4 regions of the Pseudoxanthomonas sp. OG2 genome follow, and region 2 is predicted to be linked to each of the others. Evidence: riboswitches for the same ligand, from Rfam matches in the RefSeq annotation. Region 2 holds a riboswitch; each other region holds the start of a gene.
The links. A riboswitch is a leader RNA that binds a small molecule or an ion and turns the genes downstream of it on or off. The one in region 2 is predicted to bind cobalamin.
Positions count from the first base shown of each region.

Region 1 (7,365 bases), 590 kb from region 2:
TCACCCGGGTCGGGCAGCGGATGTCGGCGACCAGCGCGGCGATCTGCGCTTCGTCCAGGCGCTGCGGGGTCGGCAGGGTCAGGCGCTGGTCGCTGCTCCAGACATGGCCGCCGTCCACCGCGCGGATGCCGCGTTCCACCAGCAGCCGCGCATTGGCCTCGCTCAACTGGTTGGCCTGCATGCGCGCGCGGATCGGCGTGGCCGTGTCGGTGAACACGCGCAGGCGCTTGCCCGGCAGCGCGCGCGCGGCGGCGATCGCCTCCTGCCAGCGCGCGGCGGTGCGATCCACGGTCTCGGACAGGCCGCCGAGGGCTTCGATCACCAGCAGCCGGCGCACCCGCCGTGGCGAGGAAGCGGCCAGCAGGCTGGCGATGCCGGCGCCCATCGAGTGGCCAAGCAGGCAGAACTCGTCCCAGCCCAGCGCGTCGGCCAGATCCAGGACCGCGTTGACCGCCACGCCGCTGGTGTACTCGGCACCCGGACCGATATGCACGCTGTGGCCATGCCCGGGCAGGTCCGGAATGACCAGTTCGACGCCGGACAGATGCGCGGCCAGCGGCACGAAGCTGGCCGCGTTGTCGAGCCAGCCGTGCAGCGCCAGCACCCGCGTGCCACCGGGCTCGCCGCCGCGCAGGCCGCCAATCCGTCCCATCGCGATGTCGGCGGAAAACTCCTCCAGCCTCATGCCGGCTCCCCGGCCACCTGGCGGGCCAGCGCCGCCAGCGCGTCGGCGTGCGCCGGCGACGCGTTGAGGCAGGGGATATAGCGCAGCTCGCCGCCGCGTTCGGCGAAACGCTGGACGAAACCGATCGCCACTTCCTCCAGGGTCTCCAGGCAGTCCACGGCGAAACCGGGGCAGACCACGTCGACCTTGCGCAGGCCGCGCGCGGCCATCGCGTCGAGGGTGGCGTCGGTGGCCGGTTCCAGCCAACGCTCCTTGCCGAAGCGCGACTGGTAGGTCAGGGTCCATTCGCCCTCGCCCAGCCCCAGCGCGGCGGCAATGGCGCGGCTGCTGGCCTCGCAGCGCTGCGGGTAGGGATCGCCCTCGCGCGCCAGGCGCTGCGGCAGGCCGTGGAACGAGAACAGCAGGTGCTCGCCGGCGCCGTTGCGCGTGCGCCAGTCGCGGATCGAATCGGCGACCGCGCCCACCCAGCCGGCATCGACCGAGTAGTCATCGATCACGGTCAGGTCGAAGCCCTTGGCCTCGCGCGCCAGCACGTCCTTGACCGATTCGGTGGTGGTGCTGGAGTACTGCGGGTACAGCGGCAGCACGATCAGCCGGCGAATCCCGGCCTGGCGCAGCTCGCGCAGCCGCTCCGGCAGGGCCGGCTGGCCGTAGCGCATGGCATCGACCACCCGCCAATGCGGCAGGCGTTGCTGGATCGCCTCGGCCAGGCGGCGGGTATGCACGGCCAGCGGCGAGCCTTCCGGCAACCAGATCTGGGCGTACTTGTGGGCCGCGCGCGGACCGCGCAGCGGCAGGATCAGGCCGAACAGCAGCGGGTACCAGATCCAGCGACTGAGCTGGACCACGCGGGGATCGAGCAGGAACTCGCCCAGATAGCGCCGGACGGCGGGAGCCGTGGGCGCCTCGGGCGTGCCTAGATTGACCGCGATCAGCGCGGTATCGGGTGCGTCGGGCATCCGCCTATTGTGGCAGAGCGCACTCTTGCGAGCCGCTTCTCCTTATCAATGGCCTTCTTCGATCGAATCGATGGACGGCAGCCGAAGGCCGGAATCCTCAGCGCCGATTCATTCGCATTTACCTATTTTCAAGCGGTTGCAGTAAATTTCTGCGAATCCACCTTCGGAGCGCCCATGAAACGCCGCCATTCCCGCCTGCTGATGCTGCCGGCCGCGACCCTGCTGGCCACCGCCCTGTTCGCCGGCCAGGCCCTCGCCGGTCCCAAGGAGGACGAGCGCGCCACCAACGCGGTGCGCGTGCTGGACGAAATCCGCCGCATCCCCGAGGAAGGCATCCCCGACAAGCTGCTGGACGAAGGGCGCGCCATCGTCGTCATTCCCGACACCCTCAAGGCCGGCCTGGTGTTCGGCGGCCGCCGCGGCCATGGCCTGATGTCGGTCAAGAATCCGGACGGCACCTGGTCGCAGCCGGTGTTCGTCAAGCTGACCGGCGGCAGCATCGGCTTCCAGGCCGGCGTGCAGTCCTCGGACATCGTCCTGGTGTTCCGCAACGACCGCAACCTGGACAACATCGTCAACGGCAAGATCACCCTGGGCGCCGATGCCGGCGTGGCCGCCGGTCCGGTGGGCCGCAACGCCGCCGCCGCCACCGATGGCCAGCTCAAGGCCGAGATCTGGTCGTGGTCGCGCGCCCGCGGCCTGTTCGCGGGCGTGGCGCTGGATGGCGCCGTGTTGCAGATCGATGACGACGCCAACACCGCGGTCTACGGTGGCGGCAGCACGCCGCGCGCCATTTTCGAAGGCCGCGCCGGCCATCCGTCCGGCGCCGTGGTCGGCTTCCGGGATCAGCTGGAGGAAGTGACCGCGGCCGCGCGCGCCGCGCGTGCCGGCAAGTCGACGCCCGCACCGGCCGCGACCGTGACCGCAGCGGCCCCGGCAGCGGCCGCTTCGACCGCGCCGGCGGCCGAAACCGCCCCGCTGGGCCAGGCGCCGACCACCCCGCCCGCCCAGTCCGGTTTCCAGCCGGTGGCCGAGGGTGAAGTCCGTACTGAACCGCTCAACAGTACGCCCTAGGAAAAGCGAAAACATCGCACCGCGCCCGGGATCTCCGGGCGTGCCTGCGCTATGCTGATCGCCTGAATTTCATTACTCAACGCACGAGAAGACCATGGGCGGTTTCAGCATCTGGCATTGGATCATCGTTCTGGTGGTCGTTCTGCTGATCTTCGGCACCAAGCGCTTGCGCAACGTCGGCCAGGATCTGGGCGAAGCGGTCAAGGGCTTCAAGAAGGGCATGCAGCAGGACGAGGACAAGCCGGTCGAACGGCTTGACGATCAGTCGCAGTCCCGCAACGCCGAATCCAGCGCGTCGAAAGAGCGCGACCGCGACGCCAACTGACCGCGCGGCCGGCCTGCCGCCATGTTCGATATCGGCTTCAGCGAACTGCTGATCATTGCCATCGTCGCGCTGGTCGTCCTGGGCCCGGAACGGCTGCCCAAGGCGGCGCGTTTCGCCGGCCTGTGGGTACGCCGCGCGCGCGCGCAATGGCATTCGGTGAAGGACGAGTTCGAACGCGAACTGGCGGCCGAGGAACTCAAGCGCAGCCTGCGCGACACGGAAGAAGCGCTGCGCGAGACCGAGCGCAAGGTGCGCGAGGGCGCGGCGCAGACCGAACGCGAATTCGAGGACCTGCGCGCCTCGGTGGAAAGCACGCCGGCCCCCGCCCCGGGCGCCGAACCGGAACCCGCCCCGCCGGCCGACGACGCCGCGACCACGCCCCACGACGCCAGCGATGAACCACGACGCACCTGAGGATCAGGCCGAAAGCAGCCTGATGGGCCACCTGCTGGAGCTGCGCACGCGGTTGATGCGGGCGCTGCTGGGCGTGGTGATCGTGCTGGTGGCGCTGCTGCCGTTCGTGAAGGCGCTGTACAGCCAGCTGGCCCTGCCCATGCTGAGCCAGCTGCCGAAAAGCCAGGCCGCGCAGATGATCGCCAACGATCCGACCTCCGGTTTCTTCGCGCCGATCAAGCTGGCGTTCTTCGCCGCCCTGTTCGCGACCGCACCGTGGCTGCTGTACCAGGCCTGGGGTTTCGTCGCGCCGGGTCTCTACAAACACGAGAAGCGGCTGGCGCTGCCGCTGCTGGTCTCGGCGATCACGCTGTTCTACGCCGGCTGCGCGTTCGCCTACTTCCTGGTGCTGCCGGGCGTCTTCCACGCACTGATGATGTTCACTCCGGACATCGTCACCATCGCGCCGGATCCGGGCAAGTATCTCGATTTCGTGCTGGTGATCTTCCTGGCCTTCGGGGTCAGCTTCGAGCTGCCGGTGGCGCTGGTGATCATGGCGGTGATGGGCTGGGTGACGCCGCAGCAGTTGCGCCAGGGGCGTGGCTACGCGGTGGTCGGCATCTTCATCCTGGCCGCGGTGATCACGCCGCCGGACGTGGTCTCCCAGCTGATGCTGGCGATTCCGATGTGCCTGCTGTACGAAGCCGGCATCCTGGCCGCGCAATGGGTTGCGCCGAAACCCGACAGCGACGATTCGCGTACGCCGCGCGATGCGTGATCCGCATTCGCGCTGATCGCGCCGGGTGATTGGCCGGCGTTAATTGGTCTCCACATTGCTGAAGTCGCGAGCCTGAACCGTTCGCGGCGGTGCCTTGGGTACGTTCATCCTCGCTTTGCCAGACTCGCCCGCGCTGACGCGAACGAGAAAGGAAGATCGATGAATCAACGCCTGGGTGCGGTCTGTCTGCTGAGCCTGTTGTCGGCCTGCCAATCGGAACATCCCGTCGATACCGCCAACGCCACGTCCGCCACGCGCGCGGTCGCGACCGCAACGGCTCCGCCGCCGGTGTCCGATGCGCAGGCCTCGCGCATCGCCTTGCAGGCGCAGTTCGTGGACGAAGCGCTGGGCGTGGCGATCCTGCCGTGGCCGGGTTTCACCCTGCGCCGCGACTTCCGCCGCAGCTATCTGGCCACCGATGACTGGAAGGCCTTCGCCCAGACCGACAGCCGCGGCAAGGCGGTGGCCGCGCTGGTGCTGGACGGCTCCAACGAGGTGACGGCGGCGGAACTGCGCGTGGGCGTCAGCGATGACGCGGACAGCGTGGCCCGCTGCCTGGAGGTTTCCGATTCGGCGCTGCCCACGCCGCGCGACGAAGTCCGCATCGATGGCCAGCCGTTCCGGCATTTCCGCGCCAGCGACGCGGCGATGAGCCACTACCTGACCGTGGACGCCTACCGCGCGGTGCGCCAGCAACGCTGCTACGCCATCGACCTGCTGGTGGTCGGCACCCGTCCGGAGGTCTACGACCCGCCGCGCACGCCGCCGTTCGACGGGGCCGTCGCGCAGGCGCGCCTGCACGAAGCGCTGGCGGCGATCCGCTTCGTGAAGTAGTCATCGCGTGGAACGCCCGCCACTGCAAGGTGTTGGGTTTCACAACAGCGTCGGCACCATATTTGGTGTTGACGCCCCCATATGCCCCCACTATCTTGTGGCCGTCGGTTCCTCCGGCCGCAAGCCGGGGGATGAAAAGGGAAGCCGGTCGAATGCCGGCGCTGCCCCGCAGCGGTAGGTGGAAACGAACCCGTCATTGGCACTGAGGCGCCTCGCCTTGGGAAGCGACGGGCTAGGAGGAAGCACGGCTTCCGCGTCCACGAGTCCGAAGACCTGCCGACAGCCGCGCGTTGCACACCGCGCGGTGCCGGCCGCGGAATCTCCGGGGGGAGATGGCTGGTGAAGCAGGCCGGCCATCCGTTTCCACGGTCGCGGTCCCTGCGACGCCGCTTCCCCACCCTGATGCTTCATCCGGCCTTCCGCTGCCTGCGAGGGACAGGTCGCCGCGTGCATCACGCATGGAGGAAGCCCCGTGACCCCGACCGATACCGCCGTCGCCGAAACCGACGTCTCCCCGCCCCAGAAGGACGCATTCCTGTTGACCTCGCCGCCCACCGCCACCGCGATGAGCGTGACCAAGCGCAACGGCAGCCGCGAGCCGGTGGATCTGAACAAGATCGTCCGCGCGGTGCAGCGCAGCTGCGAGGGCCTGCACGCCATCGATCCGATGCGCGTGGCCACCCGCACCATCTCCGGCCTGTACGACGGCGCCAGCACGCGCGAACTGGACGAACTGTCCATCCGCACCGCCGCGCTGCTGACCGCCGAGGAACCCGAATACAGCCGGCTGGCCGCGCGCCTGCTGGCCAGCTACATCGCCAAGGAAGTGACCGGGCAGGAAATCCACGCGTTCTCGCAGTCGGTGACGCGCGGCCACGAGGTGGGACTCATCAACGATCGCCTGCTGAACTTCGTGCAGACCAACGCGCGCAAGCTCAACGACGCGCTGGACGCCTCGCTGGATCTGCATTTCGATTACTTCGGCCTGCGCACCCTGTACGACCGCTACCTGCTGCGCCATCCGCACACCCGCAAGGTCATCGAGACCCCGCAGCAGTTCTTCCTGCGCATCGCCTGCGCGCTCAGCGAGGACGTGTCCGAAGCGCTGGCGCTGTACCGCCGGATGGGCAACCTGGACTACCTGCCCAGCTCGCCGACCCTGTTCAACTCCGGCACCACCCACGAACAGCTGTCCTCGTGCTTCCTGCTGGATTCGCCGCAGGATTCGCTGGAATCGATCTACCAGAAGTACGGCGATATCGCCCAGCTGTCCAAGTTCAGCGGCGGCATCGGCGTCAGCTACACGCGGGTGCGTTCGCGCGGTTCGCTGATCAAGTCGACCAACGGCCATTCCAACGGCATCGTGCCGTGGCTGAAGACGCTGGACTCCTCGGTCGCGGCGGTCAACCAGGGCGGCAAGCGCAAGGGCGCGGCCTGCGTGTACCTGGAAACCTGGCACGCCGACGTCGAGGATTTCCTGGAACTGCGCGACAACACCGGCGACGAATCGCGCCGTACCCACAACCTCAACCTGGCCAACTGGGTGCCGGATCTGTTCATGAAGCGGGTGGAGGCCGACCAGGAATGGTCGCTGTTCGATCCGCGCGTGGTGCCGGAGCTGACCGATCTGTACGGCGAGGCGTTCGAGCAGGCCTACCTGCAGGCCGAGACCCAGGGCAAGGCCGCCAAGGCGGTGCCGGCGCGCAAGCTGTATGCGCGGATGATGCGCACGCTGGCCGAGACCGGCAACGGCTGGATGACCTTCAAGGACAAGTGCAACCGCGCCAGCAACCAGACCCTGCGCGCGAACAACGTCATCCACCTGTCCAACCTGTGCACCGAGATCCTGGAGATCACCTCGGCCGAGGAAACCGCGGTCTGCAACCTGGGCTCGATCAACCTCGCCCGCCATTTCGACGAGTACGGCGACTTCGATTTCGAACGCCTGGCCGAAACCGTGCGGCTGGCGGTGCGCCAGCTGGATCGGGTGATTGATCTGAACTTCTACCCGATCGAATCGGCGCGCCGCGGCAACCTGCGCTGGCGCCCGGTCGGCCTGGGCTGCATGGGCCTGCAGGACGTGTTCTTCCGCAAGCGGTTGGCGTTCGACAGCGCCGAGGCGCGTGCGCTGTCGCAGAAGATCGCCGAGACCATCTACTTTCACGCGCTGGAAACCTCGTGCGAGCTGGCCGAGGAACGTGGCCGCCATCCGTCCTTCGCCGATACCCGCGCGGCCTCCGGAGAACTGCAGTTCGACGCCTGGAACGTGGCGCCGCAGGACGGCGCGCGCTGGGACACGCTGCGCGCGCGTATCCGC
Region 1 is NZ_JACHYM010000001.1:2,177,244-2,184,608, forward strand. Features, by position in the region: gene FHW78_RS09955 (alpha/beta hydrolase) at 1-685, opposite strand, end outside; gene hemH (ferrochelatase) at 682-1,644, opposite strand; gene FHW78_RS09965 (lipid-binding SYLF domain-containing protein) at 1,846-2,718, shown strand; gene tatA (Sec-independent protein translocase subunit TatA) at 2,813-3,043, shown strand; gene tatB (Sec-independent protein translocase protein TatB) at 3,065-3,457, shown strand; gene tatC (twin-arginine translocase subunit TatC) at 3,438-4,214, shown strand; gene FHW78_RS09985 (hypothetical protein) at 4,374-5,048, shown strand; cobalamin riboswitch at 5,137-5,344, shown strand; gene FHW78_RS09990 (ribonucleoside-diphosphate reductase subunit alpha) at 5,614-7,365, shown strand, end outside.
Region 1: it holds a riboswitch for cobalamin, as region 2 does, so the genes downstream of both, FHW78_RS09990 (ribonucleoside-diphosphate reductase subunit alpha) here and btuB (TonB-dependent vitamin B12 receptor) in region 2, are expected to answer to the same signal.

Region 2 (7,365 bases):
CCGGCGTCGGCAAGGTGATGCTGGGCAAGCTGCACGCGATGGGCATCCGCACCGTGGGCGAACTGCGCGAGTGGTCGCAGATCGAACTGGAACAGCGCTTCGGCAGTTTCGGCGGCAGCCTGTTCCGGCGTGCGCGCGGCGTCGACGAGCGCCCGGTGGAACCGGATCAGCCGGTGCAGTCGATTTCCGCCGAGGACACCTTCGAGCGCGACGTGCCGCTGGCGGACATCGGCGAGGCGGTGCGGCGCCTGGCCGGCAAGACCTGGGAAGCGACCCGCAAGACCGATCGCGTCGGCCGCACCGTGGTGCTGAAGCTGAAGACCGCGCAGTTCCGCATCCTCACCCGCAGCTTCACCCCAGAAGCGCCGCCGGCCACCCTCGAGGAGTTCACCGCCATCGCGCTGGCCCTGCGCGAACGCGTGGACCTGCCGGCCGACACCCTGTACCGGCTGGTCGGCGTGGGCCTGTCCGGCTTCCGCGATCGCGAGGATGTCGTCGAGCAGCCCGGGCTGTTTGAAGACGCCTCGTAACCTGGATTTTTCCTTGTGGGAGCGACGTGAGTCGCGAGCTCTTCCGGAGTTTCCGGCTTTCCGGTATCGCGACTAGGTCGCTCCCACAAGGGAGAAAGGCAACAAGGCGCCCGGCACTCGCGGTCGAGCAGCAAGGATTGTTCGATAAATCTCCGTAACCCGGATGTCTCCCTGTGGGAGCGACGTGAGTCGCGAGCTTTTCCGGAGTTTCCGGCTTTCCGGTATCGCGACTTACGTCGCTCCCACAAGGGAGGGATGGCAAAAAAGAAAAAGCCCGGCGTCTGCCGGGCTTTTTCATGCACGCAATCAGCGCTTGGGCTGGTAGCGCAGGCTCAGGCCGTATTCGCGACCGGGCTGGTTGTACCAGGCGATGGTTTCGTATTCGCGGTCGAACACGTTGTCGACCTTGGCCAGCAACGTCCATTCCGGGGTGACCGCGTATTCCAGCCGCAGGTCGGCGGTGGCGAAGCCGCCCAGGCGGGTGGCATTGGTCAGCTCGTCGTAGCGGTAGCCTGCGCCATTGACGGTCGCGCCGACGCGGAAGTCGCCGAACGCGCGATCCACGTCGATGCGACCGGTGTTGCGCGCGCGGCGCGGCAGCAGCTTGTCGTTGTTGCTGGCGCTGCGGTTGCGCGGGTCGGTGTGGCTGAGCTGGGCGGAGAGATCCCAGCCGGCCAGGGTGACGTCGACGGTGAACTCGGCGCCGCGGATGCGGGCCTCGTCCACCTGCACCATCGCGAAACTGCTGCCGTCATAGGTGATCAGATCATCGATGCGGGTCTCGTACAGATCCAGCGCCCAGCGCCAGGCGTCGCCGTTCTGGGCGATACCGACATTGAGGCTCTTCGATTTCTCCGGCTCCAGGTCGCGGTTGCCGCTCCACGGGTCGTACAGATCGCTGAAGGTCGGCGCCTTGAAACCGGTGCCGTAGGTTGCGCTGAGCTTGAAGCCGCGCCCGAAGCTCATGCCCCAGCCGAGGTTGCCGGTGGTGTGGTTGCCGAATTGCTCGTTGTCGTCGTTGCGCACGCTGGCCTGCAACTGGTGGGCGCCGAACTTGCCCTGGTACTCGACGAAGCCGGCGGTGTTGCGGCGGCTGTCGGCGGCGTAGTCGGTGGTGCTGTCGAGATGGTCGATGTACCAATCCGCGCCGACGGTCAGCAACTGATCCTGGCCCAGGCCGATGTCGGCCTGCGCGCTGGCGGTGTTGCGGTGGGTGTTGTGGGTGCTGTCGTGATCGACTTCGTTGCGGTAGTTGTCGGTCTCGTTGTCGCTGCGGCCGACGTTGACGGTCAGGGCGAAGCGGTCGGTCGGCACGTAGCGGACCTTGCCATTCAACACCTGCTGCACGTTCTCGGTGTAGTTGTAGTAGCCGTCGTACCGGTTCGCGCCTTCGGCGCGCAGCGCGCTGGCCTCGGCGGTCAGCGTGTCGGTCAGCTTGTAGCCGCCGCGCAGGCTGGCCGAGACGTTGCGGTAGCCGTCGCGATCCGGTTCGTCCGCATAGCAGCCCTTGAACAGCGTGGCCGAACCCCGGCAGGCATTGATGCCGTCGGTGCGCTGGTAGGAAGCATCCGCACCGAACCAGCCGCGTTCGCCGCCGCCACCGAAACCGGCGCTGGCCTGGCGCAGGCCGTTGCTGCCGCCGCCAATCTGGAAGTGCGGCGCGTAGGTGCCCTGGTTGCGGCGGGTGAAGATCTGGATCACGCCGCCGATCGCCTCGGAGCCGTACAGGCTGGAGTTCGGGCCGCGCACGATCTCGATGCGATCGATCTGCGCCAGCGGCAGATCCGGGATGGCGGCGGCGGCGAAGTCGGCCGAGTTCACCCGCACGCCGTCGATCAGCACCAGGGTGTGGCTGGAGTTGGTGCCGCGCAGGAACAGCGAGGTCTGCTTGCCCGGGCCACCAGCATTGGTCAGGTTGATGCCGGCGCGGCCGCGCAGCAGATCCTGCAGCGAGGTCGCCTGGCTGCGCTCGATGTCGGCGCGATCGATGACCTGCGCCGGCGCCAGGCTGTCTTCCAGCGCGATCGCGGTGCGGGTGCTGGTGACGACGACTTCGTCCAGTTCGGTGGCGGCGTCCTGGGCGAGCGCCAGGCCCGGCAGCGCCAGGGTGACGGCCAGGGACAGGGTACGGATAGGTGGCATTGCAATCGGCTCCATGCGCCGCGCGCTCCCGCGCGGCATAACGAGGGGAGGCGGCAACGCGGGAACGGGAAGACAGCGGAAACGGCCGTACGCACGGCGCTCGCCGCCGCAACGCCCGCCGCGTCGCAACCAGTCGTCTTTCGGGCCGGTCTCCGGGCTTGCGAGCGCGATGGCGGCACCATCGCCGGCCAGGGCGCCTTCCCGTGCGGATGCACAGTGGCGTATGCCCTGTCCTGGCTCGCTTACCGTTGCGGGGGCAGCGCCGGAATCACCCGCAGCGCCGGGATGGCGTGCGCGGGTTCACCGGCTTCCCGTTTCAACCCGGGGCGGAATCGTCCGCGGGTCACCAGAAAGCGCGGCGATCCTACCAGATACCGGTCTGGCGGATGCCGAGCCTGTGGATGGGCGGGCCGCGCCCGGGCGGCAGCGCGCATCGATGGAAAGCGGGCAAGACAAGGCATGCATCGGGGCGGACGGGGATGGGCGCGAGGCCTCCCGTAGAATCCCGGTTCCCTCGCCGCAAGAAATCGCCTCGTGTCTTCCGACTGGATCCTCGCCGATTGCCGGCAACCTTCCCCCGAACACGCCGAACGCGCGCGCGCGCGCCAGGATCAGCTGACCAAGCCGCAGGGCTCGCTGGGCCGCATCGAGACCCTGGCGGTGGAACTGGCGGCGCTGCAACGCGCCGATCGTCCGACGCTGGCACGGGTGCCGGTGATCGTGTTCGCCGGCGATCACGGCGTGGTCGCCCAGGGCGTGTCGGCGTTTCCGTCCGAGGTGACGGTGCAGATGCTGCACAACTTCGCCCACGGCGGCGCCGCGATCTCGGTGCTGGCGCGCGAACTCGGTCTGCCGCTGCGGCTGGTGGATGCCGGCACCCGCGGCAGCCAGCCCATCGCCGGCGTGCACGCCGACAAGCCCTGCCTGGGCACCCGCGACTTCAGCGTGGAAGCGGCGATGGGCGAGGATGAACTCGCGCATGCGCTGGCGGCGGGCAGGCGCGCGGTGGAAGCGGCCGGCGACGCCGATCTGTTCGTGTTCGGCGAAATGGGCATCGGCAACACCACCGCGGCCAGCGCGTTGGCCTGCGCGCTGGCGGACCTGCCGCTGGAGGAACTGGTCGGCGCGGGTACCGGATTGCAGGGCGATCGGATTGCGCACAAGCAACGGGTGATCGCGGACGCGCTTGCATTGCACCGTCCGCACATCGCCGCGCACCCGCAGCCCGCGCGCGAGGCGCTGCGTCGTGTCGGTGGATTGGAAATCGCCGCGATGGCCGGCGCGATGATCGCCGCCGCCCAGCGGGGCGTACCGGTGCTGGTGGACGGTTTCATCGTCTCGGCCGCGGCATTGGCGGCGGTCCGCCTGCAACCCCAGGCGCGGCCATGGCTGCTGTTCTCGCACCAGTCCGCCGAGCGCGGCCACGCGCGCGTGCTGGCCGCGCTGGAAGCGCGCCCGCTGCTGCAACTGGATCTGCGCCTGGGCGAAGGCAGCGGCGCCGCGCTGGCGGTGCCGCTGCTGCGACTGGCCTGCGCGCTGCACGCCGGCATGGCCACCTTCGCCGAAGCCGCGGTTTCCGGACGCGACGAGACGCCATGATCCTCGACCTGGTGCGCCACGCCTCGACCGGACGCGTCGGTCATTTCGATGGCCGCACCGATCCGCCGCTACTGCCGGGCGCCGCCGACGCGGTCTGCGGCGGTTGCACGGGCATTGCCTGGTCACGGGTGATCAGTTCGCCACGCCAGCGTGCGCTGCATACCGCGCAGGCGCTGGCCGCCGCGCAGGCGTTGCCGGTGGACATCGCCGATGACTGGGCGGAGTGGGATTTCGGCGACTGGGACGGTCGCCATCGCGACACCCTTGCGGCAGACCCGCACTCGCAGCGCGCCTTGCAGGATTTCTACCGGGATCCCGGCGCGCATCCGCCGCCCAACGCCGAACCCTGGGCCGGCTTCGAAGCACGCGTCGGTCGCGGCCTGCGCGCGCTGGCGCGACGCGAAGACACCTCGCCCGCGCTGGTGGTCAGCCATGCCGGCCCGTTGCGACTGGCGCTGGCGCTGGCCTGCGGCCTGCCGCTGGCGTCGCTGTGGGCGGTGCGCATCGATTACGGCACCCGCCTGCGCCTGCGCGTGCAGATCGATGACCGGGATCAGCTGTGGGGCGAACTGATCGAGGTGCGACAGGCATGAGCATGCGCAAGCTGATCCTGGCGGTGCAGTTCCTGACCCGCCTGCCCACCCCGCAGCTGCGCGACTTCCGCGAGGAAGAACTGAGCCGCACGGCGGTGTATTTCCCGCTGGTGGGCGTGCTGATCGGCGTGTTGGTGGCGCTGCCGCTGTGGGCGCTGGACGCGCGCCCGTGGCTGGCCGGCCTGCTGGCCTTGCTGGCCTGGGTGTGGGTCACCGGCGCATTGCACCTGGACGGGCTGGGCGACGTGGCCGACGCCTTCGGTGCCGCGCATCGCGATCCGCAGCGCTTCCTGGAAGTGCTGAAGGATCCGCACATGGGCGTGTTCGGCGTGGTCACCGTGGTCATGCAGGTGCTGGCCAAGTTCGTGCTGCTGGCCGAACTGGCCGATGGCGCGTGGCTGTGGGGCGTGCTGCTGGTACCTGCGTGGGCGCGCTGGGCCACCACGCTGTTGTGGAGCCGCTGGTTGCCGCCGCTGCATGCGGGCATGGCCGAGCGCTTCGCCTGGTACCGCAACGAAGGCGCGTACTGGGATTGGGCGTGGGGCGTGGCGCTGGCGGCGATCAGCCTGTGGCTGGCGCCGCCGTTGCTGGTGTGCCTGCTGCTGGCACCGTTGACCGCGTGGTACTGGAAGCGCCGCCTCGGCGGCATCTCCGGCGACTGCCTCGGCGCCAGCACCGAGGTGCTGGAAACGCTGCTGCTGTTGGCGCTGGCGCTCGCGCCGGCGGCGTGGCGCCTGTCCTGAGGCGGATCAGTCGTCCTGTTCGCCGCCGCCCGGCGAGTCGAACAGGTTCATCGAAGGCGCGCTGCCTTCATCTTCCTGCCCATGGGTGGTGGTGGTCACCGGCGCGGCTGCCGGACGGCCACGGGGCGGCGGCAGCAGCGCGGCGGCGGCGTCGTAGGCCACCAGCAGTTCGCTGCGGCGTTCCTCCGGCAGGTGCTGCCAATGGCAGTCCAGCAGTGCGCCTTCCAGCGCGTACAGCAGGTTGAGGCTGGGACGGAAACCGGCGCGCTTGACCCGCATGAAGGCTTCCACCGAACCGGCCGCCACCAGATCCTCCTGCGTGCGCAGGCCGACCTGGCGCAGCCAGGCCGCCGATTTGGGACCGATATTGCGCATCTTCGCGGTGCTGATGCTCATGCCAGCGTCTCCACGTAGATGGCGGCGATGGCTTCCAGCCCGCGTTGATCTTCCTCGTCGAAACGCGCCAACCGCGGGCTGTCCAGATCCAGCACGCCGATCAGGCGATCGCCCTTGACCAGCGGCACCACCAGTTCCGAGCGCGAGGCGCTGTCGCAGGCGATATGGCCGGGGAAGGCCTCCACGTCTTCCACCCGCTGGGTCTGGCGGGTGCGCGCGGCCGCGCCGCACACGCCCTTGTCCAGGGCGATGCGCACGCAGGCGGGCAGGCCCTGGAAAGGACCGACCACCAGTTCGGTGCCGTCGTGGAAATAGAAACCGGCCCAGTTGAGATCCGGCAGCGCGTGGTAGACCAGCGCCGACAGGTTGGCGGCGTTGGCGACGTGGTCGCTTTCGCCGCTGAGCAGGGCGCGCGCCTGGGCGGCCAGCTGCGCGTATTGTTCCGGTTTGCTGCCGGTCAGGGTCTGGCTGGTGAAGGACATCACTGGATTCTAGCCCGAACCCGCGAGGGGGCCGGTGCGCCGGGAATGGTTGGATTGATGAAGACAACGTGATGACCGGCCAAAACAGGACGCGCCGGCGTCGGAATGTCCCGCTGGCACGCGGCTGCCTTCGCCGGACCGGCCCGCTACGATGGGCGGCCACGCGCCGACGGGGCGCATTGCCACAGGAAACGGATGCACAGCTTCTTCGTCACCGGCACCGATACCGGGGCCGGCAAGACCTTCGCCAGCAGCAGCCTGCTATATGCCCTGCGTGGTCGGGGCCTTCGCGCGGTCGGGATGAAACCGGTCGCCAGCGGCTGCGAACGCACCGTGGACGGTTGGCGCAACGAGGATGCGCTGGCGTTGCTGGCTGCCAGCGACCCGCGTCCGGCCTATGCCGATCTCAATCCTTATGCGTTGCCCGCGCCGCTCGCCCCGGAGATCGCCGCGCGGGAAGCCGGCGTGGTCCTGGCGTTGCCGCCGATCGTGGATGCCTTCCAGCGGTTGCGGGCGCAGGCGGACGTGGTGGTGGTGGAAGGCGTGGGCGGCTGGGCGGCGCCGCTGTCGGCGTCGCTGGATCAGGTCGACCTGGTGCGCGCGCTGCGCCTGCCGGTGGTGCTGGTGGTGGGCATGCGGCTGGGTTGCCTCAACCATGCGCGGCTGACCGCGCGCGCCATCCGTGCCGACGGTGCGGAGCTGATCGGCTGGATCGCCAGCGAAGTGGATCCGGAGATGGCGCGGCGGGACGAGAACTTCGAACTGCTGAAGGCGCGCATCGATGCGCCGTGCTGGGGGCGGTTGATGCATGCCGCGCCGGTGGATCCGGCGGTGGGGGCGGGGCGGTTGGTGTTGCCGGGGTGATGGGGAGTGTGGGGTT
Region 2 is NZ_JACHYM010000001.1:2,771,560-2,778,924, forward strand. Features, by position in the region: gene dinB (DNA polymerase IV) at 1-530, shown strand, start outside; gene btuB (TonB-dependent vitamin B12 receptor) at 837-2,672, opposite strand; cobalamin riboswitch at 2,798-3,038, opposite strand; gene cobT (nicotinate-nucleotide--dimethylbenzimidazole phosphoribosyltransferase) at 3,207-4,271, shown strand; gene FHW78_RS12675 (histidine phosphatase family protein) at 4,268-4,864, shown strand; gene cobS (adenosylcobinamide-GDP ribazoletransferase) at 4,861-5,607, shown strand; gene FHW78_RS12685 (TfoX/Sxy family protein) at 5,614-5,997, opposite strand; gene FHW78_RS12690 (GAF domain-containing protein) at 6,000-6,485, opposite strand; gene bioD (dethiobiotin synthase) at 6,681-7,349, shown strand.

Region 3 (7,365 bases), 2.8 Mb from region 2:
CACCGCGTCGCTGCCGTTCTCCAGCACCGATTCGGTGGCCGCCGCGGCCACCTGCGAGGCATCGAGTCCGCCGGTGTCACGGCTGACCATGCGTCCGACCGCCTGGCGCGCGGCGTCCAGCTCGGCGGCCGCCAATGCATCCTCCACCGCACGCGCGTGCTCGCCCAGACTGCGCCGGCCGATGGCCAGGTACAGCATGACCGCCGCAAACGCGGTCGCGAGCCACGGGAATTCCTGTCGCAGCCAGACGTCCACGCCTGCGACCACGGCCACCGGCGGAAGCACCGCCACACTCCACGCGAGCGCTCCCGCGCCGCGCGCATCACGATGCAGGCGACGTTCGAGCCAGTCCGCCCAGCGGCCGAATCCCACCAGCGGATGCCAACGGCGGGGTTCGCCCAGCAAAGTGTCCAGGCCGACGCCGGCCAGCATCGCCAGCACCGGCGTCATGGCAGGAACAACCGCAGCGCGGCCTGCGGATTCGACGGGAAATAGAAGTGGACGAAACTGGCGGTGAGGCGGCGATCCCGATGGACGGTTTCCCGGCTGGGACCACCATTCGGGTTGCTGGCGACGGCGAGCGGAACGGAGGCCAACTCCGCGCGGGCATAGTGGAACGTGTGTCCGCGCAGCACGCCTTCGGGCAGTTCGACCGATTGCAGGCCCAGCGCGGCCAGTCGCGGCTGCATGGCCGCTTCGCCCGTCATGAGTCCGGCCATCGCGGCACGCTCGCCGTCCTTGCCGGTCAGTGCCTCCAGGACGAACAGCATGCCGCCGCATTCGGCCAGCATCGGCTTGCCGTCATCGCGATGCGCACGCAGCGCTGCGTGCAATTCATGCTGTTGCGAAAGCACCGCCAGATGCAGCTCCGGATAACCGCCGGGCAGCCAGACCGCGTCGCAGTCGGGCAAGCACTCGCCCGCCAGCGGCGAGAAGAAGCGCAGGTCCGCGCCCGCCGCGCGCAGCAGATCCAGATTGGCCGGATACAGGAAGCAGAACGCCGCGTCGCGGGCGATCGCGATGCGCAGGCCACGCAGCAACGGCGGTACGGGTTCGATATTCACCGGCGCGAATGCCACCGGCGGGGGCAAGGTTGTGGCCGCATGAACACCCCAGGCATCGGCCAGCGCATCCAGCCGCGCGTCGATGTCGCCGAGTTCACCGGCCGACACCAGACCGAGGTGACGCTCCGGCAACGCCAGTTGCGCATCGCGCGGCAACGCGCCCAGCCAGTGCAGATCCGCCGGCAGGCTGCCGCGCAGCAGATCGGCGTGATGGGCGCTGCCGATGCGATTGGCGGCCACGCCATGCACGGCCAGACCTTCGCGATAGCGCGCCAACCCCGTCGCCAGCGCACCGAAGGTCTGCGCCATCGCCGATCCGTCGATGACCGCCAGCACCGGAACGCCCAGCGCCTGCGCCAGATCCGCGCTGGAGGGCGATCCGTCGAACAGACCCATGACGCCCTCGATCAGGATCAGGTCGGCTTCGCCCGCCGCCGCGTGCAGGCGTGCGCGCACGTCGGCCTCGCCGGTCATCCACAGATCCAGTTGGTAGGCCGGCGCGCCGCTGGCGCGTTCCAGCACCATCGGATCCAGGAAGTCCGGACCGGTCTTGAACACCCGCACGCGACGGCCCTGGCGATGGTGCCAGCGGGCCAGCGCGGCGGTCACGCTGGTCTTGCCCTGCCCCGAAGCGGGCGCGGAGACCAGCAATGCCGGACAGCGGAAGGTTTCGGAATCCATGGTCTACAGTTCAATACCGTGCTGGGCCTTGATACCCGCCTTGAACGCATGCTTGATCAGGCGCATCTCGGTGACCGTGTCGGCCGCGTCGATCAGTGCCTGCGGCGCGCCGCGTCCGGTGACGACCACGTGCTGGCGCGGCGGTCGCGCGGCCAGCGCGGCGAGCACCTGGTCCAACGGCACGTAATCCTTGTTAAGGGCGATGTTGAGTTCGTCGAGCAGGACGAAATCATAGGCCGGATCCGACAGCATCCGCGCGGCCTCTTGCCAGGCCGCGCCGGCCGCGGCGATGTCGCGCTCGCGATCCTGGGTTTCCCAGGTGAAGCCCTCGCCCATCACACGATAATCGACGTCCTCGTCGAAGCGACGGAAGAACGCCTCCTCTCCGGTGGAAAAGCTGCCTTTGATGAATTGCACGACCCCGCAATGGAAGCCGTGTCCCAGGCTGCGCGCCAGCATGCCGAAACCGGAGGAACTCTTGCCCTTGCCATTGCCGGTGTTCACCACCAGCACGCCGCGGTCGATGGTGGCGCGGGCGACCCGGCGATCGACCAGTTCCTTCTTGCGCTGGGCGCGTTCGCGATAGTGCTCCTCCTCGCTGAGCCCGCGGCGTTCCGAACCGCGGCTCATGCCGGGCTGCCCTGGCGGGAGGCGGCGCGTGCGGCCAGCCCGCGCAGGCATGCGCGAACCAGGAAAGCGACGCCCACGTAACCGGCCAGCGTGCCCAGGGCGCGCGGATAGTAGTGCGGAATGCGGGCGAGAAAGCCGTCCAGGGTCGGCTCCGGATAGCGCCCGGAGAAGAAATAGAAACCGCCCTTGGACAACAGGTAGGCCACGCTCGCCGTCACCGCCAGCGTCAATGCCAGGCGGGGTACCGTGCCCGCGTGGTCCCGGTGCAGCCCGCGATACGCATGGCCGCCCAGCCATAGCGCCGCGTAGGCGAACGCCAATGCCCAGTAGGCCGGCGACAGGCACCAGTCGGTGATGGTGCCGTTGGCGAGGCTGCCGAAGTCCAGCAGCGACGACAGCACGAAGAAGGCCGGCAGCGTCCACATCGGCCGCAGCAGCGCGCCGGCCAGGAAGAACACCGCCCACGATGCGCTGGGCAGCGCATCCACGCTGGCGAAGTGCTGGCCGCGGGTGGCGATCATCAGCAGCGCCAGGGCGATGCCGGTGAGGAGCTGCGCACGCGTGGACGTCAGCGGCAGCGCGGGTTCGGATGTGACGGACAGGTGCTTTGCGGACATCGCGGTTCTCCTGATCAGGTGCCGAGGGAGGCGGGACGACGACGGGTAGCCAGCAACAGGCCATGCACCAGCAATGCGCTGGCCACGTAGGTCAGCGTGGTCCGCACGAACAGCGGTCCCCACTGCCAGATCCGCGCCAGGTACTGCGACCATTCCGGATTCGGGTAGCGCCCGCCCAGCCAGTAGAACGCGCCGTTGGAAATCAGGAACGACAGCGAGGCGCAGGCCAGCGCCACCAGCAGCGCGCCGCACAGCCCGCGCCAGTCTTGCGCCATCCTCGGCGCGTAGGCGCGGCCGCCGTACCAGAGCACCGCGTAGGCCGGCAGCAGGAAGGCGTAGGCAGGTGTCACGCAGAAATCACTGACGCCGGCCAGTTCCACCGCCGCCCAGTCGATGCCCACCGCCAGCCCCAGCAAGCCCAGGAACGGCAGGTGTCCGCGCAGGTACAGGCCGCCCAGGAAGAAGATCGCCATCGACGCGTCCGGCAGATGCAGGACATCGCCGAAGTGATGGTAACGGGTGGCGATCATCAGCACCGCGAAGGTGGTGAGCAGACCGAGATGGAAAGGCCGTGACAGTGGTTTCATCTTGTGCTCCGGTCAGTGGGTTGCGGGCTGGTAGCGGACAGTCAACAACCAGGTCCGTCCCGGCTGGTTGTAGAGCGCGGCGGTTTCGTAGCGCTTGTCGAACACGTTGGAGGCCGCCAGTTGCAATTGCCACGCCGGCGTCAGCGTGTAGCCCATGCGCAGGTCGACCAGCCCGTACCCGCCCAGGCGGGTGGTGTTGGCGAGGTTGTCGTAGCGTTCGCCCACGCCGATCGCGCTGGCGCCCACGCTGAACGCGCCGAAGCGGCGATCGGCATCGATGCGGGCGCTGCTTCGCGCCCGTCGCGGCAGCAGGTTGTCGCGGTTGGGATTGTCGCCATCGTTGCGCGGATCCAGCCGGGTCAGGCTGGCGCGCAGATCCCAGTCCGCCAGCCGTACCGCGCCTTCGGCCTCGATGCCGCGGATGCGGGCGCGATCAATGTTGTTGGGGCCGCCGGAGTCTCCCAGCGAGGCATCGAACGCGATCATGTCGTCGATGCGCGTCTCGTAGGCATGCAGCGCCCAACGCGCACGCCCGTGATCGCCACGCAGGCTCAGCTCGACGCTGCGCGAGGTTTCCGGACCCAGTTCCGGATTGCCGTAGCCCGGGAAGTAGAGTTCGTTGAAGGTGGGCGCCTTGAAGCCGGTTCCGTAGCTGGCACCCAGGCGCAGCTGTTCGGTGAAGTCCCAACCCCATTGCAGGCTGCCCGTGGTCTCGCCGCCGAACTGGCTGTCGTCGTCGCGACGCGCACTGGCCTGCAACGACTGCCGGCCGAATTCCTGCTGCCATTGGCCGAACACGCCGCGATTGATCCGGCGATCGCGCGCGTAACGGGTATTGCTGTCCACCTCGTCGCCGGACCAGTCGTAGCCCAGGGTCAACAAGCCCGCGCCGCCCCCCAGGTCGGCCTGCAGCGAACCCAGCTTGCGGCGGGTGTCGAAGTGGGAGGAATACGCGCCATCGAGGAAGTTCTCGCTCAGATCCGCGCTGGCGCCGGCGCTGGCGGTGATGCGCAGCCGATCATTGGCCGCGTAGCGCACGCGCCCGCCAACCACCTGCTGGACCGTATCGGCCTCGTTGTTGAGGCTGCCGTCGTATTCGTTGCGGCCTTCGGCGCGGAACAACCGCAGTTCCGCGTCCCAATGCTCGTCGAAGCGATAGCCGCCCTGCACGGTCAGCGAGGCGTTGCGGTAGCCATCGCGATCCGGATCGAAGTTGCGCCGGCCGCGATAGGCGTTGATGCCGTCGGTGTCCTGGTGCGCGGCCTGGATTGCATACCAGCCGCCCCGCTCGGCATCGCCGCTGCGCCCGCCGATGCCGGCGGAGGCGCGTCGGGTCCTTTCGCTGCCGATGCTGGCGCTGAAGTTGGGCTGGAACGGCCCCTGCGGCCGGCGGGTGAAGATCTGGATCACGCCGCCCAGCGCCTCGGAACCGTACAGGCTGGAGAATGGCCCGCGCACGATTTCGATGCGCTCGATCTGCTCGACGGGAATGTCCTGCAGCGATGCGCCGCCACTGGTGGCCGACCCCAGCTTGATGCCGTCGACCAGCACCAGCACGTGATCGGATTCGGTGCCGCGCAGGAACAGCGACGTGGACTTGCCCGGACCGCCGTTGTTGGCCAGCGACAGGCCCGCGCGGCCAGTCAGCAGATCCGGCAGCGAGGCCGGCTGCAGGCGCTCGATCTCCTCGCGATCGATCACGGTGACCGCGGCCAGGGTCTGATCCTGGGTCCGCGCGGTACGCGTCGCGGTGACGATCACGCCATCCAGATCGGTGGCCGGCGCTTCGGCGAAGGCCGGGGCGGTGAAGCAAAGGGAAGGCAACAACGAAACCGCCAGGATCTGGCGGTGGAACGACGACTGCGGATGCACTGACACACTCCTTGACCGCGCCTGCCCGCGCGGAAGCGATGGAAAAGGACAGGCGGAAAGAGAGTGGTATGGCGACCGGGAACGAGCCGGCCTCCATGACATCGCCCACCGCATGTCACGCCGCTCAAAGGCCGGTCTCCGGGCTCGCGAGTGAAGCCGGGAAAGATCCGTGCTTCCGGTCCGCGCCTTCCCATGCATCAAGCACAGTGGCTGTTGCGGTACCTTGTCTCGCCTACCGTTGCGGGGGCAGCTCCGGAATTGCCGATCGTGCGAACACGATCCGGCGCACCGGATTCCCGTTTCAACCACCGGCCAGGCCGGCGGTCACCTCAGGCGGCGCGAGTATAGCAGTTGATAGCAGTGTGGCCCCGGCGCCGTGGCGTGCGCCGGAGCGGCCGCGCGTCGCGGCTCAGCGCTTGCCCGGTGCGGGCGTCGCGGACTCGCGTTGCAGCGTGACCGGGATCGACTTGACCCGCGCATCCAGCGCCTTGACCACGTCGGCGGTCAGATCGTGGCTCATGTTGCCGGCCAGCACCATGCCGCGATCCAGCAGCACGCCGCAGCCGTGGCGCTGGTAGGCCTCGGCGATGAGCGGCTGGGCGGCGGTGGAGATCCGTTCCAGCACCGACGCGCGGGTCGCCTCGATCTCGCGCGAGCGCTGGCTGGCGCGCTGCTGCACGGCCTGCGCTTCCTGCACCGCCTTGCTCTGCTCGGGGGTGAACTTGTCAGCGGAAATGTTGCCGCGCACGCCCACGCGGATCAGTTCCGCCTCAGCGCGGCTCTTGTCGCGTTCGATCTCGGCCTGGGCGTCGGTCACCAGTTTCTGCAACTGCACGCCCGCGTCCTTGCCGGCGGCCGCGTTGGAGAACACCGCTTCGCGGCTGAGGTAGCAGACACCGGCGACGACCGGGCCTTCGAGCGAGCCGGTCGCGCCGCCAGCCGCCTGCGCGCAGACGCCATTGGCCGCAGTGAGCGTCACGGCGAGAGTGAGGAAACGGAGTGTGTTGGAGGAATTCTTGCACATGGGAATGTTGTCGTCGTCCGGTTGACGGAAGTGGGGTTTCAATCAGGGGGCCAGCAGGTCGTTGAAGCGGCCCAGCGACGCCAGGTGGAAGTGCACCAGCGCCAGCCAGCCCTTGCGATGCCAGTCGACGATCACCGCGTCCGGCAGCGCGGCGAATTTTTCGCCATCGACCACCTGGAAGCCATCGACGCTGCTGCGGCGCCCATCCGCGAAGGCGATGTTGGCGCTGCGTTCGATCAGCAGCCCCTGCTCGGCCAGCGCGGCGGCAAAGGTACGGGTGGCCTGGTCCTCGCGGGTGAAGGTGTCGCAGAACTGCAGCGCCTGCCTGGTCAGCTCGCTCGGCTCGCCGTTCTCGAACAGCGGATTGCCCTCCTCGCCCGACGGGATCACCGCGTCGGAGCCGGCATCGATGGCCAGCACGTAGCCTTCCGGATCCCGGGTCTGCACGAACACGAACGGATAGCGGCGCACGTAGGCCGGCACGTACGCGCCGTCGCTCCAGGTGTCGCCGTTGACGAAGCGGTTGCGTCCGGCTTCCACGCCCAGCACCGCCAGCGGGGTGTTGTCCGGGCCGGCGAACACCAGCGGATAGTTGCGCGCGGCGGCGGCGAACTCGCCGATCACCACTGGTACGGAATTGCTGGCGGCGGCGAAGCCGACGCCGGTCGGGCGCACCCGCCACTGGGCGTGTTCGACCGAGGACAGTACGCGCGGTTCGCGATAGAACAGCGGCCAGGCATTGGCTTCGGCGGCGCCGTTGGATGCGACGGTGGCGGATTCGGGGTTCTGCGTGGTCATGGGATCTTCCATTCGTTTCTGTGATCGGGTTCGGAGGTGGATGCCTGCTTCAGCCGGGCGGCTCGAACCGGCCGCGCATGGCGTACAGGATC
Region 3 is NZ_JACHYM010000001.1:479-7,843, reverse strand. Features, by position in the region: gene cbiB (adenosylcobinamide-phosphate synthase CbiB) at 1-450, opposite strand, end outside; gene FHW78_RS00045 (cobyrinate a,c-diamide synthase) at 447-1,745, opposite strand; gene cobO (cob(I)yrinic acid a,c-diamide adenosyltransferase) at 1,749-2,375, opposite strand; gene FHW78_RS00035 (hypothetical protein) at 2,372-2,896, opposite strand; gene FHW78_RS00030 (hypothetical protein) at 3,007-3,579, opposite strand; gene btuB (TonB-dependent vitamin B12 receptor) at 3,592-5,553, opposite strand; cobalamin riboswitch at 5,563-5,798, opposite strand; gene FHW78_RS00020 (OmpH family outer membrane protein) at 5,861-6,475, opposite strand; gene FHW78_RS00015 (SapC family protein) at 6,518-7,273, opposite strand; gene FHW78_RS00010 (hypothetical protein) at 7,323-7,365, opposite strand, start outside.
Region 3: it holds a riboswitch for cobalamin, as region 2 does, so the genes downstream of both, btuB (TonB-dependent vitamin B12 receptor) here and btuB (TonB-dependent vitamin B12 receptor) in region 2, are expected to answer to the same signal.

Region 4 (7,365 bases), 580 kb from region 2:
GCTGTCGCAGACGGTGCGCGCGCTGGAACGCCAGCTCGGCGTGCGCCTGTTCAACCGCACCACCCGCCGGGTCGCGCTGACCGAACACGGCCAGCGCTTCCTGCAGCAGGTCGCGCCGGGCCTGCGCCAGATCGACGAGGCCTTCCGCGACATGGACTTCCTGCGTGACCGGCCCGCCGGGCATCTGCGCATCAACCTGCCCGGGGTGGTGGCCGAGCGCATGATCGCGCCGCACCTGCCCGGCTTCATGGCGCGCTGGCCCGAGGTGGAGGTGGAACTGTTCGTCGATCCGGCGCTGGCGGATCTGGTCGGTGGCGGCTTCGACGCCGGCATCCGCCTGGGCGAATCGCTGGCCCGGGAAATGATCGCGCTGCCGATCGGGCCGATGCAGCGGCAGGCGATCGTCGCCACCCCCGACTACTTCCGCCGCCATCCCGCGCCCGCCGAACCGGCGGACCTGGTGCACCACGCCTGCGTGCGCTACCGGCGCAGCAACGGCCGCATCATGGCGTGGGAGTTCACCCGCGAGGGTTGCGATTTCGAGGTGGAGGTGGGTGGCCGGTTGATCGTCAACGACAGTGATCTCGGCCTGGTGCTGGTGCGGCAGGGCCTGGGCATGGCGCAGGTGTTCGAGTCCCAGGTCGAAGCGGAACTGCGCAGCGGGGCGCTGGTACGGGTGCTGGAAGCCTGGCAGGCGCCGTTCGCCGGTTTCCACATCTACTACCCGGCGCGCGAACACCTGCCGCCCAAGTTGCGGGTGTTCATCGACTACCTGCGCGAAGTGCTGCCGCCGCCCTGAGCGCCGTTCCGGTTTCCGCGCGCATCAGCGGAACACCACCGTGCGATGCCCGTTGAGCAGGATGCGGTGCTCCACGTGCCGGCGCACCGCGCGCGCCAGCACCAGCGATTCGGTGTCGCTGCCCAGCCGGACCAGATCGCGCGGCGTCATCGCGTGATCCACCCGCGCGATGTCCTGCTCGATGATCGGTCCTTCATCGAGATCGCGGGTCACGTAGTGCGCGGTGGCGCCGATGATCTTGACCCCGCGCCGGTGCGCCTGGTGGTACGGATGCGCGCCCTTGAAGCTGGGCAGGAAGCTGTGGTGGATGTTGATCGCGCGCCCGGACAGCGCGTCGCACAGCTCCGGCGACAGGATCTGCATGTAGCGCGCCAGCACCACCAGATCCACCTGCCCGGATTCGACCAGATCCAGGATCCGCCGCTCCTGCGCGGGACGATTGCCCGCATCCACCGGCAGATGGTGGAACGGCACGCCATAGGAGGCGGCGAGCGGGCCGAAGTCCGCGTGGTTGGACGCCACCGCCGCGATCTCCACCGGCAACTGCCGGCTGTGCGCGCGGAACAGCAGATCGTTGAGGCAATGTCCCTGCTTGCTGACCAGTACCAGCAGGCGCGCCTTGCGGCGCGCATCGTGGATTCGCCATTCCATGCCGAACGCTTCGGCCAGCGTCTCGAAGCGCGCTTCCAGTGCCGGCAGGGTCGCCGCGGACGGCACGTCGAAATGCACGCGCAGGAAGAAGCGCCCGGATTCCTCGTCGCCGAACTGCTGCGCGTCGATGATGTTGCAGTCCGACTCGAACAGCAGCCCGGTGACCCGGTAGACGATGCCGGTGCGATCGGGACAGGACAGGGTCAGGATGTGATCGTGGCGCATGGAGCCGGGGCACGGGTGGGCGGGCCAGTGTAGGCCGCGCGCGGTGTCGCCGCACCGCGCGGACCCGGCGCGGTCCGCCTCAGTCCGCCGCCATGCCCTGGCCCAGCTTGCGCAGCAGTCCCGCCAGTGTCGCCTGTTCCCCGGCGTCCAGTCCGGCCACGGCCAGGCGCGCCTGTTCGAAACGCAGCGCGATGGCGCGCTCCGCCAGCTTGACGCCCTTGGCGGTCAGCACCGCGAACAGGGAACGGCCGTCGCGCGGATCCGCCTCGCGCCGAAGCAGGCCGCGCCGCTGCAGTCGGTTGAGGCAGGCGGTCATCGCGCCGGAGGTCAGCAGCACCGAACGGCGAAGGTCGGTCGGCGACAGCCGGTAGGGCGCGCCGGAGCGGCGCAGCGTCGCCAGCAGGTCCAGCTCCGTGTAGCTCAGTTCCAGCGCCTTCAGGCATTCGTCGGCCTGTGCCTCCAGCAGGCGGCCCAGATGCAGGACGCGGCCCGCCACCGCCATCGCGGAAGCATCCAGATCGGGCCGTTCGCGGCGCCAGTCCGCCAGCAGCTGGTCGATCAGGTCGGGAGCGGGGGAGGGCGGGATATCGGTCGGTGGGGTCGTCATGAAAAATATCTTGACATAAAGATATCTGTGGAGCGAGGCTACGCCCACCCCATCGTCGGGAATCCGCCCATGAAGCGCAGGCTCTGGTTGTCGGCTGTCGTGATGATGCTTGGTTCCATCGCTTCCGGCGCCTTCGCGCAGGCGCGCCGCGCCGGCGACATCGTGGTCACCGCGGCGACGGTCCGCGCCGCGGATGGTACGACGGTGCCCTACGAAATCGGCACGCTGTACGTACCGGAAAACCGCCGTGCCACCGGCGGCCGCCTGATCGGGGTGGGCTTCGCCCGCATCCGCGCACGTGTGCCCACCGGTGCGCCGCCCGTCTTCTGGCTGCCCGGTGGCCCGGGCCTGGCGGTGCTGGAGGCATTCGACGGCGATACCGAGACCGCGCGCAATCGGCTCGGATCCTGGCTGACCTATCGGGACACCGCGGATCTGGTCATCATCGAACAGCGCGGTTACAGCGAGCGCGGTGAAAAACTGACCGCGATGTCGCCGGCGTGGCCGCGCGACCGCGAATACACCGCGCGGGATGACATCGACGACGCGCTTCGTCGCGCCGCCTCGGCCATCGCCGCGCATCCGGACAAGGATCTGGCGGGCTACACCATCGACGCCTGCGCCGACGACGTCGACGATCTGCGTCGCGCGCTGGGCTACCCGCGCATCAGCCTGTTCGGCGGCAGCTTTGGATCGCAATGGAGCTTCGCGGTGATGCGCTCGCATCCGGACATCGTCGCGCGCGCCGTGCTGTCGTCGGTGGAGCCGCTGGATTTCGGCTACGACATGCCATCGCCGCTGCTGGCGACGATGCAGCGCATCGCCTTCGATGCCGATCGGGATCCCGGCCTGGCGCCGTATCTGCCGACGGGCGGACTGATGGCCGCCATCGACGCGCTGCGCGAACGCTTCGCGCGGCAGCCGATCACGGTCGATCCGCAGGATGGCGGTGGATCGGTGGTGATCGGGTTGGCCGACCTGCAGGCTTCGCTGCTGGCCGAGGCCAGCGTGCCGCACACCTGGCCCGCGTTCGTGCTGTCGCTGTACCACGGCCGCTACACGGACTGGGCCCGCGAAGTGGCCAGGGGCCGGCAGGCGCAGGAATACAAGCTGATTGGACCGCTGATCGACACCAGCCTGGGCATCACGCCGTCTCACGAGTTCCGCCTGCGCCACGATCCGGCCAGCGCCTATCTCGGCGAGGGCGGCTTCGCGCCCTACCTGGCGGCCGCGTCGGCATGGCCGACACCGGATCTGGGCGACGACTACCGCCAGCTGCGGCCGATCGATACGCCGGTGCTGCTGGTGCACGGCGACTGGGATACCTCCACGCCCATCGACAACGCGCTGGCGCAACTGCCCTACCTGCGCAATGGTCACGCCATCGTGATCCATCGCGGTGGTCACGACGGCACGTTCTATCAGCTGCGCAACGAGCCGGCGGCCCGGGAAGCGGTCCACCGTTTCCTGCGCACGGGAGAGCTTCGCGATCTGCCGACGGAAGTGACCCTGTCTTCCCCGACCTTCACCGTGCCGGCTTTTGCCGCGCCCGCCAAGGTGGCGGGCCGTATCCCGCGAGGAAGGCCGCTTGACGCAGCGGTCGCATCGCCGTAACGTGCCCGGGCCAGGGTTTCCATCTCTTCATGCGAATGAAGAGATGGAATTAATAGGGAAGCCGGTGCGGGCCGAAAAGCCCCATTCCGGCGCTGCCCCGCAGCGGTATTTGGAAACGACCCCCGTCATCGGCACTGGCCCCCAAGGGCCGGGAAGCGGCGGACAGTAGGCCGGCCCCGATCCCCGGATCGGGCCGACGTCCATGAGCCCGAAGACCTGCCTTGGCCGGAAGACCCGAAGTCTTCCGCATGACCTGGAACTTCCGAGGGGAGGTGCCCGGAACTGCCGCGGACGCGTCGCGTCCGCGCGCAAGTCCGTGCGCCTCCCTTCGCCGTTCCGGTTCGCCCGAGGGGGCGAAGGTCGCTGGCGTTGTCCGCCATCGCCATCGGCGATGAAGGCGGCGCGGTCCTTCGTTCCTCATCCGACCACGAATGAGGACATGCATCATGACGACTGTTGGCAATCTCGGTTTCCCGCGCATCGGCGTGCGCCGGGAACTCAAGCGGGCACTGGAAGCCCATTGGCGCGGCGACGCCACCGGCGAAGAACTGCACGCCGCCGCGCGCCGGCTTCGCCTCCGCCATTGGCGCCTGCAGGTAGACGCGGGCGTCGATGTCGTGCCGTGCAACGACTTTTCGCTGTACGACCACGTGCTCGACACCGCCTTCCTGTTCGACGCCATCCCCGAACCCTATCGCGCGCTGGCGGACGTGGATCCGCTGGCGGCCTATTTCGCCCTCGCGCGGGGGCGGCAACAGGACGGCGTGGACCTGCGCGCGCTGGAAATGACCAAGTGGTTCGACACCAACTACCACTACCTGGTGCCGGAACTGCATCGCGAGCAAACGTTCCGCCTGCGTGGCGACAAGCCGTTGAGCGAGTTCAACGAGGCCCATGCGGCCGGTTTCAATGCGCGGCCGGTGCTGCTGGGACCGGTGAGCTTCCTGCGCCTGTCCAAGGCAAGCGATGGCGGCGATCCGCTGGCGCTGCTCGAACGCCTGCTGCCACCCTACGCGGAACTGCTGTCGCGGCTGGCCGCCGCCGGCGCCGAATGGGTGCAGATCGATGAGCCTTGCCTGGTGCTGGACGCCGACCCGGCGTTGCAACAGGCCTACCGGCACGCCTACACCGCCCTGGCGCAAGCGACGCGCCCGAAGCTGCTGCTGACCACCTATTTCGGCGACCTGGGCGCGAACCTGCCGCTGGTGGCGGCCCTGCCGGTCGATGGCCTGCATGTGGACCTGATGCGCGGGCTGGACCAACTCGACGCCGTGCTGAAAGCCATGCCGGAGGGGCGGACGCTGTCGCTCGGGCTGATCGACGGCCGCAACATCTGGCGCGCCAACCTCGACAACGCGTTGGTGCTCGCGCGCTACGCGCAGGGCCATGTCGGTGCCGACCGGCTGTGGCTGGCGCCTTCCTGCTCCCTGCTGCACGTGCCGGTGGACGCGGAAGGCGAAACCGGGCTGGATGCCGAACTGCGTGGCTGGCTGGCGTTCGCGCGGCAGAAGCTGGAGGAACTGCGCCTGCTGGCGACCGCCCTGGACGATGCGCCCGCGGCCGGGCCGGCGCTGGCCATCGCCCGCGAGCGCCACGAAAGCCGTCGCCGTTCCGCGCGCGTGCACCGGAAAGAGGTGGCCGAGCGCCTGGCCGCGCTGACGCCCGCGGCCGCCCATCGTTCCTCGCCCTATCCCACGCGCCGCGCGCGCCAGCAGGCCGGCCTGCGCCTGCCACCCTATCCGACCACGACCATCGGTTCCTTTCCGCAGACGCCGGAAGTACGCCAGGCCCGTGCGCTCAACCGCGCCGGGAAACTGCCCGATGCGGAATACGACGCCTTCCTGGCGACCGAGATCGCGCGCTGCGTGCGCGTGCAGGAGGAACTCGGCATCGACGTGCTGGTGCACGGCGAGTTCGAGCGCAACGACATGGTCGAGTACTTCGGCGAGCAGCTCGACGGATTCGCCTTCACCCGCAACGGCTGGGTCCAGAGCTACGGCTCCCGCTGCGTGAAGCCGCCGATCATCTTCGGCGATGTGGTGCGGCCGGCGCCGATGACGGTGCGCTGGTCGCGGCACGCGCAATCACTCACATCCCGGCCGATGAAGGGCATGCTGACCGGACCGGTGACGGTGCTGCAGTGGTCCTTCGTCCGCGACGATCAGCCGCGCGCGCGGACCTGCCGGCAGATCGCGCTGGCGTTGCGCGACGAGGTCCGCGACCTGGAAGCCGCCGGCATCGGCGTAATCCAGATCGACGAACCAGCCTTGCGCGAAGGCCTGCCGCTGCGCAGGGCCGAATGGTCACGCTACCTCGATTGGGCGGTGGAATGTTTCCGCATCACCGCCGCGGTGGCGACCGACGAAACCCAGATCCACACCCACATGTGCTACTCCGAGTTCAACGACATCATCGAAGCCGTGGCGGCGATGGACGCCGACGTGATCTCCATCGAAACCTCGCGCTCGCGGATGGAACTGCTGGACGCATTCGTGAAGTTCCGCTACCCGAACCAGATCGGGCCGGGCGTGTACGACATCCATTCGCCGCGGGTTCCGGACAGCGGCGAGATGCACGCCCTGCTGGACAAGGCGCGGGAGGTACTGGCACCGGAGCAGATCTGGGTCAATCCGGACTGCGGGCTGAAGACGCGTGGCTGGCCGGAGACCCGCGCGGCGCTGGAGGCGATGGTGGAGGCGGCGAAGAGGATGCGGGCCGCGGCGTGATGCGGCCGGGCCGTGGCGCGCGCAGCCTCGTGCGCGCCACGGCATCCGCGGTCAGCGGAGGGGGACGGACCTCAGCCCTGCACGACCGGTGGCGGCAGCGGCGGAGCCTGGGTGGGCCGGCCCAGCGGATCCAGCGCGATCATCACGAAGTGGCCGCGCGTGCACAGCTTGCGCTCGCCGCTCAGCAGATCCTCGGTGATGACTTCGACATCGACGTTCATCGAACTGCGCCCGACCTTGACGATGCGGGCGATGACCTCGACCAGATCGCCCTTGTGGATCGGCTGGTTGAAATCGACCTGTTCCGACCTTGCGGTGACCACGGTGGTGCGCGCGTAGCGCGAGGCGGCGATGAAGGCGGACATGTCCATCCACGCCAGCGCCTGGCCGCCGAACAGCGTGCCCAGGTGGTTGGTGTGGTCCGGGAAGACCATGTGCAGCAGGCGCGCCTCGGTCGGGCGCAGGTCGGACAGGGGATGTTCGGACATGGGGTTGCTCCGTGGTGCCAGTGCCTCCCGGCTGCATCCTAGCGCAGGAAACGGATTCCGGAATGAATCCCTGCGGGAGCGACGTCAGTCGCGAAAGCTCCTGATCCGGCCGAAGCGCATCGCGACTGACGTCGCTCCCACAAGGTGGTTTACAGGAAACGGTCAGAACGCGTGGTCGAAGCCGACTTCGCCCTGCACGCCGACCTGGTAGGCCGAGACGCGGCGTTCGAAGAAGTTGGTCAGCTCCTGCACGTC
Region 4 is NZ_JACHYM010000001.1:2,186,728-2,194,092, reverse strand. Features, by position in the region: gene FHW78_RS10025 (LysR family transcriptional regulator) at 1-799, shown strand, start outside; gene purU (formyltetrahydrofolate deformylase) at 824-1,675, opposite strand; gene FHW78_RS10015 (MarR family transcriptional regulator) at 1,755-2,282, opposite strand; gene FHW78_RS10010 (alpha/beta hydrolase) at 2,352-3,896, shown strand; cobalamin riboswitch at 3,893-4,135, shown strand; gene metE (5-methyltetrahydropteroyltriglutamate--homocysteine S-methyltransferase) at 4,343-6,622, shown strand; gene FHW78_RS10000 (acyl-CoA thioesterase) at 6,694-7,110, opposite strand; gene FHW78_RS09995 (ribonucleotide-diphosphate reductase subunit beta) at 7,273-7,365, opposite strand, start outside.
Region 4: it holds a riboswitch for cobalamin, as region 2 does, so the genes downstream of both, metE (5-methyltetrahydropteroyltriglutamate--homocysteine S-methyltransferase) here and btuB (TonB-dependent vitamin B12 receptor) in region 2, are expected to answer to the same signal.